Regions from separate parts of the Alkalihalobacillus pseudalcaliphilus genome, predicted to be linked through region 2. Evidence: riboswitches for the same ligand, from Rfam matches in the RefSeq annotation. Region 2 holds a riboswitch; the other holds the start of a gene.
What was found. Region 2 has a riboswitch for S-adenosylmethionine ahead of metK (methionine adenosyltransferase). Riboswitches for the same ligand answer to the same signal wherever they lie in the genome.

Region 1 (4,600 bases), on a different contig from region 2:
AGGTGTAATTTTCTTCCCTAGCGCTTTTGCTAAGGTAGGAATATCTGCGTAATTTTCTATAATGGGTAAGGTTATTTCGCCATCCTCTTCCCAAATGTTAAAAGCTTTAATAAGCTCTTGACCTCTAAAGGTAATCAAGCCATCATCACCATACAAATCTGAAATTAAATTATTATCTAATGTATGAACATGAAGACTACAACCAGCATCTGTTTTTTTGTAAATTTCTGTATGAAGTAACGTTTCTGCTGAAGGTTTTAAGTACGAATGCTCAATCGATTCACCGAACTCATCTACTAACAGAAAATCTTCATTTGTTCGTTTCGTTTTATCTTTACCACTTGCCGTTACTAAGAAGGTAACAGGATTATCCGATACCTTTATCGATAAATTCCCACTCGTACCAGGAAACCAATCTCTCCGTGCCAATTGTTCCTTAATATCAGCAAGTTCTTCCCAGCGTTCCCTCATCATCGGATCACCTCCAACTTCTTAATATGATTCAGAATGTCAAAAAAATCGCTAAACGTTGTATATGGTATATCTTGCTTTTGGCATTCCTCTTCCAAACGGGCTCGAGCGAATACATGGTCTGCTTTTTTGGCTGCTTCAAAATCGGTCACTGAATCACCAATCACAATGTTAAAATCCTCCGCTTCGGAAATGGTACGTATGATTGATGGTTTACAGCACCCACACTCGTTATGACAATCGGTGTCACATGGGTAAGGCCAAGTAATTTCAATGACCGGTCCTTCAGCATCATGGCCATTGCAATAGATTTGCTCTTCTTCTAAGTCAAATCTAGCTAATAAAGGGTAAACAAAAAAATCAATGCCACCACTTACCACATAAAAGCGAATACTTTCCTGCTTACAATAATGAAGTAATTCTTGAAACCCCGGTCTGACTTTTACAGTGTCTAATAAATAGCTCACCATTTCTGGTTTCTTATTACTTTTTATTAAACGAAAAAGCTGGCCCACACCTTCTTTAATAGAAATAGATTGTGAAAGGATTTGCTCTTTTATGGCCTCTGCATCATTTGGACCGAACTTTTCCATTAATGCAACAATATTATCTGACTCCGTAATCGTTCCATCAAAATCACAATAAATGACTGGTTTTGTCACGGTTTTAAATACCCCCATGCATCAATGGCTTGCCTTAGTTCTATACTTGTATTGGCTACCTCCAGTAAACTCTTCTGTTCCATAACTCCATCAATCGCATGACGAAAAGCTTTTCCACCCGCTATCGCTCCACCTGGATGACCGTGGATGCCACCTCCAGCATTAATCACAATGTCTGGACCAAAATCACTGATAATTTTTTCAGTCATCCCAGAGTGAATGCCTGCAGAAGGAACCGGGAATGCTTTCTTATAGCTATCATCTTGCTCAGTTAATGACGTGACAATGCCTAACACTTTGTCCTTTTCTAACGCCACATTACCATAAGGTGACGGGAATAAAACAAGGTCCGCTCCAGCCATTCTTAATAATTTCCCTAACAATAATTGATGAGAAAAACCATAATAAGCACTCGATGTCATCGCCCCACTTACTGCAGGGTGGGCTAAAATGGGCACATCAATTTCGGTATCCTCTCTTAAATCTTGTAAGACATCCAACCCATAAGCAAAGACATTCAAGAGTAGAGCAGGTGCTCCTAAATCTATCGCTTGCTTAGCCCTGTCCTTAAGTTGTGAGGTCCTTCCAGTGATATTGACAGCATATAATGGTCTATGTCCTGTTGATTCTGCCGCTTCCGTAATAGCAGCCAAACACACTGGAATTCTCTCTTCTAGAGGTGTTTTTTCATTTTCAAATAAAATTTCATCATCTTTAATAATGTCAACTCCGCCTAACGCTTGAAGAAGCATTTGCTCATGTAACGAGTCTAAATCTCTACCGATCGCCGCTTTAAAAATACTCATTAATAGTGGCCGTTTCTTCACTTCTACAAGTTCACGGACACCATCAATCCCATATCTCGGACCGGGAAAATAGGATTTTAACTCACTAGAGAAGTTTAAATCGATTAATTTCACTTCACCATCAAGGGAAAGTTTACCAAAAACCGTTGTTAAAATCGCTGGTAAATCCGGAGAGAAGTTTAAACTTGGATAGCTAATTTTTATTAATCCATGCTCATCACGACCTTCTCCTACATATTCTACTTGCTCTACATTTCCTTTATGAGCCTTTAATTGCTCTTGTTCAATGGTTGGTAACTCTGTCCACGATCCTACTGTTAATCCTAAGGCTATTCCTTCTGCTTTTTTAGCTAATTCCTCTTTTTTTCCTTTTACTAGATACGTTGCTGTCACATGACTCATGTTTGTTCCACTCTCCTTACACCTATCAAATTACTAACAAAAAACTCTCCATTCAAATAAAGAAGGAGAGGACAAATTTGTATTCCCTCTCTCATCTTTCAATCATAAAGATTGTAAGAATTAGCACCGTATTTAAATAAACCGGTTGCCGGGCTTCATAGGGCTTATCCCTCCGCCAGCTCTTGATAAGAGATTATTTATTTTTATATGAAAGTATACTTAAGGGTGGTAGTACGTGCCTTGAAGTTAACTGGTCTTCCATCTTGCGATAGACGACCTTAACAGGTCACTGCTCCCTTTTTGGTCGTGCGACTCCTGATGGTGATGGAGTTGTAAACGAGCCAAATGTTTAAGAAGTCGCCACTACTTTCATCTTTATTGGTGGCGAAATGAATCAGCTTCTCCATAAGTGGTTTATATGAAAGTTCCTGCTGATACTCATATGCGGAACTTGGCTTGCCGCTACTACCGAAAATCATGCTCCGAGACAATCACGTGGCGCTGAGCTAATCGGCTATGACCGGAACTCAGCTCTGTCACTAATAGTCATCTGATGATTCGATATTGTTCCATTTTGTTGCTACTTGCTTGGTTGTATTTTCCTTGCTATATATATTGCCAGTTTACTTGTTTAATTGTCAATCTTTTTTTATTATTTATTCTATTTAGCTTATTTCTATTTCAAAGGCACACTTAGCCTATTATGTGTAATATATATAATTTTCAAAAACTTATTGACGACCGAGCCTACATCCTTTATAGTAATCACAAGTCAGTTAATTTCATATTTTTTACACTCTTATCATGAGTAGGTAGAGGGATTTGGCCCGATGAAACCGCAGCAACCGACCTTTTGGCACGGTGCTACATCCAACAGACATGTTCTGGTAGATAAGAGAGGTCGATTCACACATTGTCTATTCGCCTCTTTCTGCTAACAGAAAGAGGCTTTTTTATTACTTAAATTAAAGGGGAAGATAACAAATGAGTATACAATACATAGCATTAACAGAAGCAACTGCTGTCAATTTTTTAAAAGAAATTGGTTTACTAAATGAAGATGAGCGGGCGACAGTATCAGAGATTGGTGACGGCAATTTAAATTATGTTTTCAATATTTTCAGTCAAACAACAGGTCGTTCATTTATTGTTAAACAAGCTCTACCATATGCCAAAGTGGTTGGTGAAAGTTGGCCGTTAACACTAGACCGTGCAAGAATTGAAGCATCAGTTCTTCAACTCGCTGCCAAATACGTACCTAATCTTGTGCCAAAGGTTTTTCACCATGATCAGACACTTGCCTTAACCGTCATGGAAAATCTTAGTGACTTTACAATTTTACGTGAAGGATTGATTACGGGTAATCTTTACCCTCAAGTTGCAAGCCATATTGGTATTTATTTAGCAGAAATACTTTTTCGTACATCAACCTTTCATTTACACCCTAAGGAAGCAAAAGAACTCGCGGTAGATTTTATCAATCCAGACCTTTGTGATATTACGGAAAGACTCGTTTTCACTGATCCATTCTTTGATAGTGAAACAAACTCTTTTGACGACCATTTGAAACCACTCGTACATGAATTATGGAGCGACAATAAGCTAAAAAGAGAAGTCGCAAAATTAAAACATCTCTTCTTAACAAAATCGGAAGCACTTATACACGGAGACATTCACACAGGTAGTATTTTTGTAACAAAAGATGAAACAAAAATTATTGATCCTGAATTTGCCTTTTATGGACCAAAAGCTTTTGACATCGGCACTTTTTTTGCGAATCTGATTATGAATTATTATGCACAAGAAGGTCAAGCAAGTAATTCAATTGAGAAAGAACAACAACAAAGCTATTTAATTCAAACGCTCATCGATACGTGGAAGGTTTTTGAAACGACATATACCGAGCTTTGGAAAAACGAAAGTAAAGAGTCGTTTACAAAAGTGGATGGTCACCTTGAAGATGTATTAGCGACGATTTGGACAGAGTCAGTTGGATTTGCAGGTGCAGAAATGATTCGTCGCATGATTGGTTTAGCACATGTAAAAGATGTCGATAGCATTCAAGAGTTAGCAATCCGTCAATCTGTTCAGCAAACCATTATACAAGTAGCTCGAACATTCATCACAGAACGTCATTCAATTAAAGACATGGATTCGCTTATTCAACAAGTAAAGGTGGTATATGTATGACAATCCAATCAGTACGTTGGGATAAAGATTCCGTTTTAATTCTTGACCAACAAAAGTTACCTCATGAGG
Region 2 (15,707 bases):
ACCTCCTCGTGTTCTTGTTTTAAAGAGCCGCAACTGTTGTAAACTAGACTTCCTGAAAGAGAAATCTAGCTACAAACAGTTTAGTCTTGTTAGACTAATTTCGTCGTCCAATCCTCGACATTCCAAACATCCGTAACGACATCCTGATAAAACTCTGGTTCGTGACTAATTAATAAAATACTGCCTTTGTACGCTTGTAAAGCCCTTTTCAGTTCTTCTTTGGCATCTACATCTAAATGGTTTGTTGGCTCATCCAATAGAAGAATATTCGTTTCATTGTTAATGAGCTTACAAAGACGAACTTTTGCCTTCTCTCCGCCACTAAGCACAACAATTTTACTTTCAATGTGTTTAGTCGTTAAGCCACACTTGGCTAAGGCAGCACGTACTTCGGCCTGAGTTAAGGAAGGGAACTCACTCCAAATCTCATCAATACACGTATTATCTGTACTTTTAGCCTCTTGTTCGAAGTAACCAATCTCTTGATAATCACCGCGTTCGATCGTACCGGAAAGAGCGGGATTAATACCTAAAAGACTCTTTAATAACGTTGTTTTACCAATCCCGTTCGCACCTACTAGGGCAATTTTCTGACCACGTTCCATTCTTAAATTAAGAGGCTTTGAGAGTGGCTCATTGTACCCAATAACTAACTCTTTCGTTTCAAAAATAGTCTTGCTAGGTGTTCTAGCTTCCTTAAAGTTGAATTGCGGTTTTGGCTTTTCCTTTGCTAGTTCAATGATATCCATTTTATCTAATTTTTTCTGACGCGACATGGCCATATTGCGCGTTGATACGCGTGCTTTATTTCTTGCAACAAAGTCTTTTAGTTGAGAAATCTCTTGTTGCTGCCGCTTATAAGCTGACTCTAATTGTTGCTTTTTCATCTCATGGACTTCTAAGAAATGGTCATAATCGCCAACATAACGATTTAATTCTTGGTTTTCCATATGATAAATTAAGTTAATAACGCTATTTAAGAAGGGAATATCATGTGATATTAAAATAAATGCATTTTCATACTCCAATAAGTAGCGCTTTAACCATTCAATATGTTGTTCATCTAGATAGTTTGTCGGTTCATCGAGTAAAAGAATATCTGGCTTTTCAAGAAGTAGTTTAGCTAGTAAGACTTTCGTACGTTGCCCACCACTTAAATCCGTAACATCTCGGTCGAGCCCAATCTCTTCTAAACCTAAACCACGAGCAATTTCTTCTACTTTTGCATCAATGATATAAAAATCATTGTTCGTTAATATATCTTGGATCACGCCAACTTCTTCTAACATTTTCTCGAGCTCTTCAGGTGTAACCTCACCCATTTTGTCATAGAGGTTATTCATATCTTGTTCTAAATCAAATAAATATTGGAAGGCACTTTTTAAAACGTCACGTATCGACATCCCTTTCTCTAGAACGGTGTGCTGGTCTAAGTAACCAACACGAACACGTTTTGACCATTCCACTTTTCCTGCATCTGGCATTAGTTTGCCAGTTATTATATTCATAAAGGTTGATTTCCCTTCACCATTCGCACCAATTAAACCGATATGCTCCCCTTTTAAAAGGCGAAAAGAAACATTTTCAAAAATGGCTCGGTCACCGAAACCATGACTTAAATTAGATACAGTTAAAATACTCATAACGACACCCTTCTTCTAAATCGGACATTATTTCTTCTCATATCTTACCATATAATCACAAAAATCATATGGTAATTGAAGGATTCATTGGCGATTTTTAAGCGTCCCATTCATAATATCGACATGATCCGTGCTATACTAGGGAAGGAAGTGTTAGGTAGGTTTTGATTGATAGTAAACTTACTCATATTGAAGAAGATTTTACATACGATAGGAGATTGGCTCATGAAAATATTAGTTACAAGGAAAATTCCTGCAGCATTATTGAAACCTTTGAACGAACTACCAAACGCAGAGATTGTTATGTTTGAAAAAGAAGATGAACCAATGCCTTATGAAAGACTTGTTGAAGAGTTAAAAACCGCGGATGCCGTTTTCTCTAATCTGTCAGATAAATTAGATAAGCATGCGTTAGAACAAGCTCACAACTTAAAGGTTATCAGTACGTTGGCCGTTGGTTTTGACAATATTGATTTAGAAGTAGCTAAGGCTAAAGGCATTAAGATTGGACATACTCCCTATGTGTTAACGGAGGCTACAGCGGATTTAACGTTTGCCCTGTTATTAGCGGTGGCACGTAACCTGCCACAAGGACAACAAATGATTAAAAATGATCAATGGAAAAGCTGGAGTCCGTTTGGCTTAACAGGCAAACAAGTATATGGTTCGAAAATTGGTATTATCGGTATGGGACGAATCGGCTTAAGTGTGGCACGAAGAGCAAAAGGATTTTCAATGGCCGTTTTTTATCATAATCGTAATCGCCATGAAGAAGCAGAAAAAGAGGTTGGAGCAACGTATTGCCAGTTAGATGAGCTTTTGGAGCAAAGTGATTTTGTTGTGTTGCTTGCCCCGGGTTCAAAATCTACCTATCGAATGCTTGGGAAAGAGCAATTTAAGAAAATGAAAAATACGGCTTATTTGATTAACTCTTCTCGAGGTACGAATGTCGATGAGCAAGCTCTCTATGAAGCCCTGAAATCAGGTGAGATTAAGGGAGCTGGCCTAGATGTTTTTGAAAAAGAACCTATTTCTGCAGAGCATCCTTTGCTTGAGCTAGATAATGTATTAGCGATTCCACATATCGGAAGTGCTTCTGTTGAAACAAGAGAAGAGATGGTACAAGTAACGATAACGAATATTATAAATGGATTAACAAATAAAGAGCTCGTTTATGAAGTGCCGAACTCATAAACGAAATGAATCAATGGTCTGAAGAAAGGGGAAGAAGAATGAGCGAACGTTTTAATCAAGTAATCGAGCGTAAAGGAACGAATTCTTTAAAGTGGGACATGTTACAGGAACGTTTTGGTTCCGATGACGTTTTACCTTTATGGGTAGCAGATATGGACTTTCGGGCCCCTGATGCGGTTATTGAAGCTATTAAGGAAAAAGCTGATCATGGCATCTTTGGATATCCAGCCCATGCAAAATCGCTGGATAAGGCTGTACAGTCATGGTTAAAAAGAAGATACGGCTGGGAAGTACAGGAAAACGCTTTTATTTACACGTTAGGAGTTGTGCCAGCTTTAAGTCATTTAATTTGTACATTTACAAAAAAATCAGACGAGATTATTATACAATCACCGGTTTATTATCCTTTTTATGATGTTATTGAAAAGAATGAACGAACGCTAGTGAAAAATCCTCTGAAATATAATGGGCAACGTTATGAGATGGATTATGAGGATTTGGAATCAAAAATTACGGATCATACAAAAATGCTGCTTTTATGTCACCCACACAATCCTGGAGGTCGTGTTTGGGAAAAAGCAGAGCTCGAAAGACTTGTAGCCATTTGTAAAAAGCATAATCTATATATTGTATCGGATGAAATTCATGCCGATCTATTATATGATGGCTTCACTCATACACCGATTGCTTCCATCGATCTAGAGATGAGTAATCGAATTTTCACTTGTTTAGCTCCTAGTAAGACATTTAATTTAGCGGGAATGCAAGCGTCTTACGTCGTCATAGAGGATGCGGCGAAGCGTCTTGAGTTCAAGAAATATATGGCAACAACTTTTACAGGTATGAATAATAGCTTTGCAGAAGTGGCTATGGAAGCGGCTTATACGTATGGCGAGCCTTGGTTGGAGGAACTGATGACTTATATTCAACATAATTATCAGTTAGTCACGACCTTTATAACCGAGCATATGCCAAAGATTAAGTGGATGGAGCCTGAAGGAACCTATTTACTATGGTTAGATTTCACAGGTTTAAATATGGACCCAGTTGAGCGGAAGAAATGGTTAATTGAAGAAGCGAAGGTTGGTTTTAACCATGGGGCAATGTTTGGTGAAGAAGGTTCTAACTTTGAGCGAATGAATTTAGCTTGTCCTTCAAGTATAGTAGAGGAAGCATTAACTAGGTTAAAAAGAGCATACGATAATATCAGTTAATTAATATTATTTAATGAAGGATTTAAGATCTGTATAACGAATTATTCTTATACGGAAGAAAGAATGAAGACTGTCATATTTTGAAGTGAGTAAACATATATTGTTGTATAGCTTGTCCGATTGACAAAGTTTACGTGGAAAAAGGAGATATTTGCACATGAAACAAATCAATCAATTTCTAGAGTTAGTCGACGATTTTAAATGTAAGCTTAATCGAAATTTGACAAAACAAGAATTAGAACTAATTATGTGGATTGAAGAAAAGAAATTAGAGGCACTGTTTGAAGAAGTATAAAGACAGACTAAGTCGTTTTAATGAAGAGTTACTGACTGATGTTACCATCGCAGTAGCTCTTTTATTTTTATGCGAAAGAAGACCGATTGGAAGTCGAGCCAAACTAGATATCGAAGAAGTTACTGAAGAAGAGGGGAGCAAGTGCAAAAAAAGGCAAGATCATGATATCACTTCCTTATAAAACGAACATGCCGGCTCCTGCAGGAGGAAAGCCCCCATTCCTGGAGCGCTCTTCGAAGAAGAATACATCGTCCTTAGTTACACTTTCATACAAAAAATTGGCTGTCTATTCATTAATATGGTTAAATAGAAATAGAATTGTTCGAATGGAATGGAGGAGTTAAATTATGAAAACATTTAAGCTTTACTCAATCTATTTATTACAAAATGAGTCAGGAAAAGTAACAACATCATCACTTAAATTGGATCGTGGATTAATTATAAATATGGAGAACTCCAAGCAAACATGGCTAATCGAAGCAGTAGTAGAAAAAGATCTCTTTCCATTCTTTAGTGAGGTTCAACAAGATGACAAGGATTTATTACTTGATGTTGTCATATCTAGAAAAGATAATTACCCAGCAACACTTATTACAAAAGTATCCGAAATTACCCAATTATCAAATGGAATAAGTATTCTCATGAAGGGTAAGCTTGTTTTAGGTAAAGACGATGTGTTAGAAGATGTTATTGAAGATTTAGTTGCTGATAACTATCAAGGTGAAGAATTTATTGACGAATTCAAAAGAAGAAAAGCTGATTTGACAGCTTACTCTCAAAGAACATTAGAAGAAATCTACCAAGAGTTAGAGAAAACAGGGGATTACCGATTAGCATGACAATCTTGGATTGCCTTTAACCTTTTATGTTACCAACAGGACGGAGCATAATTTTCCGGAGCAACGAGCAGCACACTATGTTCGCACTGCACCTCAATAACTTTCATAAAAAATTCGAACCAAGCTCTGTTGGTTCTTTTTTTATGCCACTTTTTATGAAGAATAGGATGTGATTTATGTCACATACTGAAAAGTAAATAGCTTCTCATAAAGGGGAAAAGCCATGTTAGGTGAAAATAAAAAATTAGCGATCATTTCAATGGCCTCTATTCCTCTGGTCATGACGCTCGGAAACTCCATGCTCATTCCTGTCTTACCGATGATCGAAAAAGAGTTAGGAATTACATCATTACAAGTAAGTATGCTCATAACCATCTATTCGGTAGTAGCGATCATTTGTATTCCAATTGCGGGCTATTTATCTGATCAGATTGGCAGAAAAAAAGTGATTATCCCTAGCCTCATTATCTCAGGAATTGGAGGCTTGGTTTCTGGTGTTGCAGCTGTATATGTTGCCAATCCCTACTACCTTATTCTCGTCGGTCGCTTCTTGCAAGGTGTAGGAGCAGCTGGGGCCTCTCCGATAGTTATGCCTTTAGTTGGGGATATGTACCAAGATCAACAGGAGGTTAGTAAAGGGCTAGGTACGATTGAGACCTCTAATACATTTGGTAAAGTGTTAAGCCCAATTTTGGGAGCGAGCTTAGCTACTTTACAATGGTATCTACCGTTTTTTTCATTCCCGATATTCTGTTTTATTTCTATTTTGTTAATGGTTTTTCTCGTGAAGTCTCCTCCATTAAGTACCGAAAAAATCAAACTACCAGATTTTTTGAAAATCTTAAAAAGTATTTTTAGGCGTGAGGGTAGATGGTTATATGCCGTATTTATTATTGGTGGAGTTTGTATGTTTGTATTATTTGGTGTGCTTTTTTATTTATCAACGATGTTAGAGGATAAATATCAAATTGAAGGAGTAAAAAAAGGAATTGTCTTGGCTGTTCCCTTAGCAGCTTTGTGCTTTAGCTCTTTTTTTACAGGGAAATATATTGGACAAGATTTAAAGAAAATGAAAAGTATGACGGTAATGGGTCTATTGCTTCTAGCCATTTCGATTAGCTGCATTGCGTTTACAGAGGATATTTATGTATTATTAACCTGTATTTTTGTAAGTGGGATCGGAATTGGTTTTGCATTACCAAGCCTGGATGCTTTTGTTACAGAAGGGATTGTCAAGGAGCAAAGAGGATCGGTTTCTTCTTTTTATAGCTCCATGAGGTTTGTAGGTGTAGCTCTTGGCCCACCTGTATTTACATTTTTAATAAAAATCTCTCATCAATTTCTTTTCTTAGTAAATGGAATCTTATGCTTTCTCATCTTTTTAATAGCTATATTTATGATAAAAGCTAGTGAAAAATTAAAATATACTTGGTAAGCGTTGCTTCTTTCTCGAATAGACTTATATACTTAAGGTATAAATCGTGAGGAGTTAGAAGATGACTTATCAATTTAAAGATTGGAATGGCTGCAAAATTTACTTGAGTTTTAACCGCGAAGATAAACCGCAGGATATTCACCATGTTTGGGTAATCTGCCGTTATCAGGAGCAATGGTTACTAACCAAACATTCTCAGCGGGGACTAGAGTTTCCGGGAGGTAAAGTTGAAAAAGGTGAAACGCTTGAAGAGGCTTGTCAGCGAGAGGTGTATGAAGAAACAGGTGGTAAAGTAAAGGAGTTAACTTATCTTGGCTGGTACCGAGTATGTGGAAAGAAGGAAAGCTTTTCTAAGGCTATTTTTTATGCGACGATAGATGCCATGGATCACAATGACGATTACCTTGAGACAAGTGGACCTCAACTAGTTAGCGAATGGCCCTCTCAAATCAATCAGCAAAAAGAGTATAGCTTCATAATGAAGGACAAAGTTCTACCATTAAGCCTTTCCGTTGTTAAAAATAGACAACTGTATTGAGTGCCATAACCAAGTAGGCAAAAAGGTCAACAAACAGCTGCATTAGCAAGTTAGTTCAGCACCCACCTGAGGGTGCGTGTCCCATGTTCGTAGTGATATCCGAAGGGAAAAACTAGCGCCCTTAGCTAACTTTCATATAAAAGATGCCTCCATTTCGGAGGCACCTTTTACACATTAAAATTGAATTAACCGTTTCTCGAGCATTTCAACTAATTTATACATAACCGTCGCCAAAATAGCGATGACTACTAAGCTCATTAAAACGAGCGTGAAATTAAATACTTGGAAGCCATAAATGATTAAATAACCTAACCCCTGTTTAGAAACGAGAAACTCTCCAACAATGACCCCTACCCATGATAATCCGACATTCACTTTTAACGTAGAAATAATCGTAGGCATCGAGGCAGGTAGAATCGCATTACCAAAAGTCTGACCTTTAGTAGCACCAAAGGTTTGTAGCACCTTAATATAGTTAACATCAACTTCACGAAAAGCACTATAGACAACAATGGTTGTAATAATAACAGAAATTAACGCCCCCATTGCTAAAATAGATGTGAAGTTTGGACCTAAACCAACAATAAGTAAAGGACCTAAGGCCACTTTAGGCATGGAGTTTAAAACGACTAAATATGGATCTAGTACCTTTTGGAGAAAAGGTGACCACCAAAGTAATGCAGCCAGTAGAACGCCTACTAAAGTTCCAATTAAAAAGCCTAAGATTGTCTCAAATAACGTAAAGGAGGTGTGCAAAAATAAACTTCCATCTTGAATTCGTGCCACCATTAAATCCCAAATCCTTGAAGGCATGCTAAAAAGTAAAGGATCAATCCACTGCGCTCTTGCAGCGATTTCCCATAGAGAAATAAAGGTAATCAGTATCGAAAGCTGAACGCTAAATACAATCCACTTTTGTTTTCGTAATGATTGAAGATAGTTATGATGAAGCTTTCCGAGGTTCAAGGGATTCCAACTCCTCCCATATTAAATTGAATTGCTCGGTATAGGCTTGAGTTTGTCTTGCCTCAAAAGGGACTAATTCTTTAATTTCTTCAGGCATCTCAAAAATTCGATGCACTCTGCCAGGCTTTGTATTTAATAGAACAACACGATCCGACATCGAAATAGCTTCACCGATATCATGTGTCACTAAAATTGCTGTTTTATCTTCCTTTTTTAATGTTTCAAATACGAGGTCCTCTAACTTTAATTTCGTTTGGTAATCAAGAGCAGAAAAAGGTTCGTCAAGAAGCATAAAAGAAGGTTCAGAAGCGAGCATTCTTACTAGAGCGACACGTTGACGCATGCCACCGGAAAGCTGTGTTGGATAAAAGGACCTTTTATCAAGCAAACCCATTGCATCGAGTAAATGTAAGGCTTTCTTTTGGGCCATTTTATTATCTTGATGACGAATATGTTGACCTAGAGTTATATTTCGTTCAATCGTTAACCATGGGAATAAATAATCTTGCTGCAGCATGTAACCGACATTTGTCGTTTGTGGATCAACTTGCTGATTATCTAACAAAATCTTTCCCTCAGTCGGTTTCAAAATACCTGCAATCAGAGAAAGTAAGGTTGTTTTTCCGCAGCCGCTTGGTCCTATTAACGAGATGAATTCACCTTCCTCAATGGTTAAATCAATGTTTTCAAGAGCCAAGGTGGCTTCTTCTTTTGTTAAATATATTTTTGATACGTTATCGATATGGATTTGTGACATGGTCATTACTCCATAACACTTTCGGCAATAGAAGTATTCACTAGCTCGGTAAAGTTAACTTCCTGTGGAAGCTCCCCAGCTTGATCCATGATCAACTGCAATTGCTTCCAAGCTTCTTCTGTTAAAAGAGGGTCTGTTGCATAAGAACCTTGAGACTGATAACGTTCAATAACTTGGGCTATAAGCTCTTCATCTGTATCTTCAAAAAAATCAGCAATTGAACTAGCTATAATGTCCACAGGTTGCTCTTCTACCCATTGCTGCCCTTTATATAAAGCTCTTGTAAATGCTTCAAGTGTTTCGGCGTTTTCATCTATGAAGCTCTGTTTCGACATAAATCCTGTGTACGGTACAAGCCCAGACTCTTCTCCAAATGAAGCAACGATATAACCAATCCCTTCATTTTCAAATTGTGTGGCCTGTGGTTCAAATAATTGAACAAAGTCGCCAGTACCGGAAGCAAAAGCACTTGGGATATTGCCAAAATCAATACTTTGAATCAATTCTAAATCTCCATGAGGGTCAATGCCATGCTGTTTTAATACATGTTCACCGACCATCTGCGGCATACCACCGACACGTTGACCGAGGAATGTAGAGTCTTTTAAATCGCTCCATTCGAATGAGTCGAGCTTTTCGCGAGATACTAAAAAGGTTCCGTCAGTTTGAGTTAAAGCGGCAAAGTTGATGGCAGGATCATTGGCCTCTTGGGCATACACATAAATCGATGTTTCCGCACCTACTAAAGCAACATCTGCTCCATCAGATAGAAGTGTTGTCATTGTTGTATCTCCACCCCAGGTTGTTGTTAATTCTAAATCAATTCCTTCATCTTCAAAGAAACCTTCTGAAATAGCCGCATAGAGGGGAGCGTAGAAAATAGAACGTGTCACTTCAGCTAGACGCACTTTTTCTAATTCGGCGTTTGAATTTGAGCAAGCAACAGGTATTAATATAAGGAAAAGAAGTAACAGCATAAAAGTTAAACGTTTTAAGGTACTCATCTTTATCAACTCCTTGCACATTTGTATAATTAGATCTGTGATAGTCTATGTTCAAAGGGTTGAATGTGTGTTTGCCTACTGCGAGAAAAGGTTGTGTCATGATGTTGTTAGAAAAAAAGAGAATTCCGTCTCCTCATCAGAGGATTGATTTATTTGAAATCACCTATTTAAGTGCTGGATTACAAGTGAAGGGATATTTGGCAACCCCTTTAAATAAAGGTAAGCTACCCGGTCTATTATATTTAAGAGGTGGTATAAAAAATGTTGGAATGGTCAGAGTTCAGAGAGTCATTCAGTGGGCCAGTGAGGGGTTCGTTGTCATCGCCCCTTTTTATCGGGGAAATCGTGGTGGTGAAGGGCAAGAAGATTTTGCCGGTGAGGATCGTGAAGATGCTTTTAAAGCCTACGATTTATTATATGAAAGTGAAGAAGTTCAGCACAATCAAATCCATGCATTAGGATTTTCACGGGGGGGTGTTATGGCCTTATTAACGGCTTTAAAACGGCCATCATTAGCTAGTTGTGTTTTATGGAATGGTGTGACGGATATGTTTCTAACCTATGAGGAGCGTATTGATTTAAGGAGGATGATGAAGCGTGTAATTGGTGGTACACCAAATAAATACCCCGAACGCTATCAAGAGAGAAGTCCAATTCCAGAGTTAAAGCAAAGTGCAGTACCGATTTTAACGATACATGGTATGTTAGATGAACATGTGTCGATTGAACATTCTTATCGGTTAGAAAATGCGTTACATGGTCATGTTCAAAGCTGGTACTATCCTCATTTTTCGCATCATTTTCCTTTAAAGGATCAACAGCGCATATTAACGGAAGCTGCCAATTGGATGAAAAAACAGACAAGTAGTCCTCAAAAATAAGAAGGTTATTTAGTGTGTGAAAGAATGGAAATAATTAAATAAAAAGAAAATCTCAAAATAATTGACAGTCATTTTAATCTGCGTTATGATATGTTGCGAACGGATACTCTTATCCCGAGTCGGTGGAGGGACAGGCCCGAAGAAACCCAGCAACCATCATTTCAATGAAAAGAAATGAAAAGGTGCTAACCTGCAAGGCATATGACCTTGAACGATAAGAGGCGAAAGGTAAACACTCCAACCCTTTTCCTCAGTATGTGTGGAATGGGTTTTTTATTGTTTATATTTGTCAAATTGTGTCTTCGATTGTTATTTTACTCCCATTCAATCGGAAATGAGTGCCGTTATAAATTATTGGCTCATAGCTGTTTGTAGTTGTGTGCAGAGGAGGAAATGAGATATGGTTTTAAAAAGTAGACGGTTATTTACTTCTGAGTCGGTTACTGAAGGACACCCAGATAAGATTTGTGACCAAATTTCAGATGCGATTTTAGATGAGATTTTAAAAAGTGACCCAAATGCTCGTGTAGCTTGTGAGACTTCTGTCAATACAGGTCTTGTATTAGTTGCCGGCGAGATTACGACAAGCACTTATGTGGATATTCCTAAAATTGTTCGTGAGACAATTAAAGGTATCGGCTACACACGTGCTAAATATGGTTTTGATGCAGAAACTTGTGCCGTTTTAACGTCGATTGATGAGCAATCAGCTGACATTGCATTAGGTGTAGACAAAGCTTTGGAAGCTCGTGAAGGTCAAATGACAGATGAAGAGATCGAAGCAATTGGTGCAGGAGATCAAGGGCTAATGTTTGGTTTTGCTTCGAATGAAACGGATGAATTAATGCCTTTACCGATTTCATTAAGTCACAAATTATCTCGTCGCTTAGCTCAAGTTCGTAAAGATGAGATTTTAGACTACTTACGTCCTGATGGTAAAACACAAGTAACGATTGAATATGATGAAGCTGGAAAACCAGTGCGTGTTGACACGATTGTTATTTCAACTCAGCACCATCCAGAGATTACTTTAGAACAAATTGAAAAAGATTTAAAGCAATATGTGATTAATGAAGTAGTTCCTGCTGAATTAATTGATGATCAAACGAAGTATTTTATCAATCCTACAGGTCGTTTCGTTATCGGTGGACCACAAGGTGATGCAGGTCTTACAGGACGTAAAATCATCGTTGATACGTACGGTGGTTATGCTCGTCACGGTGGTGGTGCATTCTCTGGTAAGGATGCAACAAAAGTAGACCGCTCTGGTGCTTACGCTGCTCGTTATGTAGCCAAAAACATCGTTGCTGCTTGTCTAGCTGATAAGTGTGAAGTACAATTAGCGTATGCGATTGGTGTGGCACGCCCGGTATCGATTTCGGTTGATACATTTGGAACAGGTGTCGTATCAGAAGAAGTACTTGTTCAGCTTATTGCAGACAACTTTGATCTTCGTCCAGCAGGCATTATTAAAATGCTTGACCTACGTCGCCCTATTTATAAGCAAACGGCAGCATATGGTCACTTTGGACGTACAGATGTTGACTTACCATGGGAAAACACAGATAAAGCAGCCGCTTTAAAAGAGCAAGCTAAAGTTTTACGTTAACCTTGATATGAAATGAATGATAAAGGCCCTTCTAATCGATGCTCTCGGTAGAAGGGCTTTTTTACTGTATAGTGACATAAAAAAACAGAGCCAGATTTATCCTGTAATGTGAGACATTTTCCGAGGCTTTTGGGTATGCGAGGCATATAAACAGGTAAAAATGTACGTAGGAGGTGATGATAATGGCTGTTGAAGTATTATGTGAAGTAAACAACTGTGTGTATTGGGATCATAATAATCGCTGTGGGGCAGATAAAATTTATGTGGTAAGTCATAAGGGTAAGCAAGCCAAAAAGACAGAAGAGACAGACTGTAAAACGTTCGAGCCAGAACATTTAGGTTAATTAGCTAGCTGTAAAGGGTGGGAATGGCGTTCCTACCCTTTACCATTAATATTGATTATCATTATCGATATTATACATCCTTTTTTACTTGTGCTTGTTTATAAATCTGTCCCTTGTTCCGGTAGTCTTTAACAATTCGCTCCATTTCTTGACGATCTTTTTCATTAATAGCACGAACAACCTTAGCGGGTCGTCCAAATGCCAAAGTGTTGGGCGGAATCTTTTTTCCGGGTGGGACGAGACTACCAGCCCCAATGAATGCACCTTCACCGATTTCCGCTCCATCTAGAATCGTTGTACCCATCCCAATTAATGAGCGTTTGCCAATGAGGCAGCTATGTAACATCACTTGATGACCAACCGTGACATCGTCTTCAATAATAAGTGGCAGATCAGGGCTTTGGTGTAACATGGATTGATCTTGGATATTCACTCTGTTTCCAATAATAGTTGGTGCTACGTCACCTCTGATGACTGTTTGAAACCAAATACTTGATTCTTCGCCAATCACAACATCACCTGTAATCGTAACATAATCAGCTATAAAAGCTGATTTAGCGATTTGAGGTTCTTTTCCGTTATAAGCATAAATCATAGTTGGCACACTCCTCTTATAAAAATGTTTGCTCCCTCATATATTGTATCAAATCATGTCAAAAACTTCATAAATGCTAGGTGAATAGCATCAAAAAAATCTATTTTCTTTCTTTTAGTTCATGTTTTCGGTAAAATGAAGACAAGATTTTGGCTGAGTAAAAGGAGTTGATTGCATGTGGACATATGCAAGTAAAGATGCCAGAGCGACGATTGTTTTAATACACGGAGCAGGTGAACATCATGGTCGTTATGAGTGGTTAGCTCAGAAGTGGAATGAGCATGGTATTCATGTCATCATGGGTGATTTACCAGGGCAAGGAAAAACAAGAGGTAAACGAGGTCATATCAATCAATTTTCTCAATATATAGATGCCGTGCAAGAATGGGTAGATGAAGCGAAGAAGTTTGAACAGCCTATTTTTATATTGGGTCATAGTATGGGTGGGCTTGTTGCGATTCGTTATGTGATGGAGAGCAAAGCGAAGGATATTCAAGGTTTACTTTTATCCTCACCTTGTTTAGGTCTATTTAGGCCTATTAAGACAAGCAAAGATTTAGCCTCTAAAGTATTAAATCGCCTAACCCCAACTCTTACGGTAGCATCTGGAATAAATTCGAATCATGTCACGAGAGATGAACAGATAAGAGATCAGTATGTTCGTGATGAGTTACGAGTAACAAAGGTTTCCGTAAGGTGGTACCAGGAGCTTCATAAAAATATGCACCTTGCCACACGTTATCCAGAAAAAATGCCAGATATACCACTTGCTGTTTTGCAAGCCGGAGATGATAAGATTGTGAGTAAATATGCCGTGCGTGACTGGTTTGATAGCTTAGATGTGACGGAGAAGTATTATAAAGAATGGAAAGGCCTATATCATGAGGTTTTTAATGAGCCTGAAAAAGAAGTTGTATTTCGACATGCGGTTGGAATTATGAACTTATGGACATGAGTATCTTCATAAGATTTTAAGATTTGATCGTTTGTTGTCGGACTCATTTTGTGCTAACGTTAGGTATAGATAAGGAGGATCCACTTTGAAAGTTCCGACACAACCAATCCCATTAATGATGAATATTTTTAGGGATGTTTTACCGACGGTTCATCGTTATTATGACCAATGGAAAGAAAGAGCCGAATTAATCCCTGATCCAGAATTAAGAGCTCAGGCACTTGATGCACTTGAAAGAAAAGAATTTCATTGTGAAGGTGGCGGTATTTATGGGTTACTTGCCCGAGACCGCTTCGATGAATTAATCCAGTTTATAATTGCCTATCAGATTATGTGTGATTACTTAGACAATTTGTGTGACCAAAGTGACTATTTAGATCCGAAAGATTTCCGTTCTTTACATAATGCTTTATTAGCTGCTTTGACGCCTGGTGAACCGTTAGTAAATTATTATCAATATCGAGTTGAACAGGAAGACGGTGGCTATTTACACGAGCTCATTGAAACGTGTCAGCATATTTTAGTGACATTCCCATCTTTCCGAATTGTTCAAGATAACATGTTGCAGCTCAGTAAGTTATACGGTGATTTACAAGTGCATAAGCATGTGGTCAAAGAAGAGCGAATTCCCAGATTAGAAGCTTGGTTTGAGGAATATAAAAACGAACTCCCAGAGATGACTTGGTTCGAGTTCTCAGCCTGTACAGGATCTACTTTAGGGATTTATTCATTAGCGACCTATGGCACGAAAGAAGGCTTAACAGAAGCAGAAGCAAATGTCATTAAGGATGGTTATTACCCTTGGGTTCAAGGCGTTCATTTGTTGCTTGATTATTTTATTGATCAAGAAGAGGACATTGCTGATGATGAGTTAAATTTTTTATTTTATTATGACAATGATGAGCAGATGATTGAACGATTTCAATACTTTGTCAAGCAAGCGGAACAAAGGTTGTCAACGATGCCTGATCCGAAATTCCACCGTCAAATTTGGCGTGGTATTATTGCCATTTATTTATCGGATTCTAAAGTACAAAAAAATAAAGAGTTGAAAAAAAAGTCAAAGCAAATGATTAAAATGGGTGGTCTCCCAACCTTTTTATTTTATTTAAATAGTTGGATTTATCGAAGAGACCGTTCATCTTAACTGAGATATGTCGTTAGACTGATACCAATCTGATATGTGGAAGCCGTTGTTTATACACTGTGGTGTGTGGATAGACGGCTTATTTTTTATTTGAAAATTAAATGAGAGAATGACTTTAAATGATATAAAAAACCACCAGTCTAGTTTGATTGGTGGCTTTTGTTCTTATATTAATAATAGGGTTCTTTTTTCTGAAGGTATTAGACGTTTGTCTCTTCTGTATACCCATTCACTAATACGTCAAGTTCCCCGGTTTCTGGGCTGATAATTAACCCATGAACAGGTACATTG

Region 1: it holds a riboswitch for S-adenosylmethionine, as region 2 does, so the genes downstream of both, PQ479_RS03690 (2,3-diketo-5-methylthiopentyl-1-phosphate enolase) here and metK (methionine adenosyltransferase) in region 2, are expected to answer to the same signal.

Annotation. Positions count from the first base shown of each region.
Region 1 is NZ_JAQQWS010000001.1:760,927-765,526, forward strand. Features, by position in the region: gene PQ479_RS03680 (methylthioribulose 1-phosphate dehydratase) at 1-474, opposite strand, end outside; gene PQ479_RS03685 (2-hydroxy-3-keto-5-methylthiopentenyl-1-phosphate phosphatase) at 471-1,151, opposite strand; gene PQ479_RS03690 (2,3-diketo-5-methylthiopentyl-1-phosphate enolase) at 1,130-2,341, opposite strand; SAM riboswitch class I at 2,430-2,533, opposite strand; SAM riboswitch class I at 3,138-3,239, shown strand; gene mtnK (S-methyl-5-thioribose kinase) at 3,326-4,531, shown strand; gene mtnA (S-methyl-5-thioribose-1-phosphate isomerase) at 4,528-4,600, shown strand, end outside.
Region 2 is NZ_JAQQWS010000008.1:84,378-100,084, forward strand. Features, by position in the region: gene PQ479_RS15950 (ABC-F family ATP-binding cassette domain-containing protein) at 90-1,643, opposite strand; gene PQ479_RS15955 (2-hydroxyacid dehydrogenase) at 1,869-2,837, shown strand; gene PQ479_RS15960 (MalY/PatB family protein) at 2,876-4,051, shown strand; gene PQ479_RS15965 (hypothetical protein) at 4,209-4,346, shown strand; gene PQ479_RS15970 (hypothetical protein) at 4,333-4,527, shown strand; gene PQ479_RS15975 (YwpF family protein) at 4,694-5,185, shown strand; gene PQ479_RS15980 (MFS transporter) at 5,409-6,620, shown strand; gene ytkD (RNA deprotection pyrophosphohydrolase) at 6,682-7,158, shown strand; gene PQ479_RS15990 (ABC transporter permease) at 7,333-8,124, opposite strand; gene PQ479_RS15995 (ABC transporter ATP-binding protein) at 8,099-8,881, opposite strand; gene PQ479_RS16000 (ABC transporter substrate-binding protein) at 8,887-9,885, opposite strand; gene PQ479_RS16005 (alpha/beta hydrolase family protein) at 9,987-10,766, shown strand; SAM riboswitch class I at 10,873-10,987, shown strand; gene metK (methionine adenosyltransferase) at 11,167-12,375, shown strand; gene PQ479_RS16015 (DUF1540 domain-containing protein) at 12,558-12,719, shown strand; gene PQ479_RS16020 (gamma carbonic anhydrase) at 12,790-13,314, opposite strand; gene PQ479_RS16025 (alpha/beta hydrolase) at 13,490-14,269, shown strand; gene PQ479_RS16030 (tetraprenyl-beta-curcumene synthase family protein) at 14,355-15,416, shown strand; gene PQ479_RS16035 (beta-class carbonic anhydrase) at 15,617-15,707, opposite strand, start outside.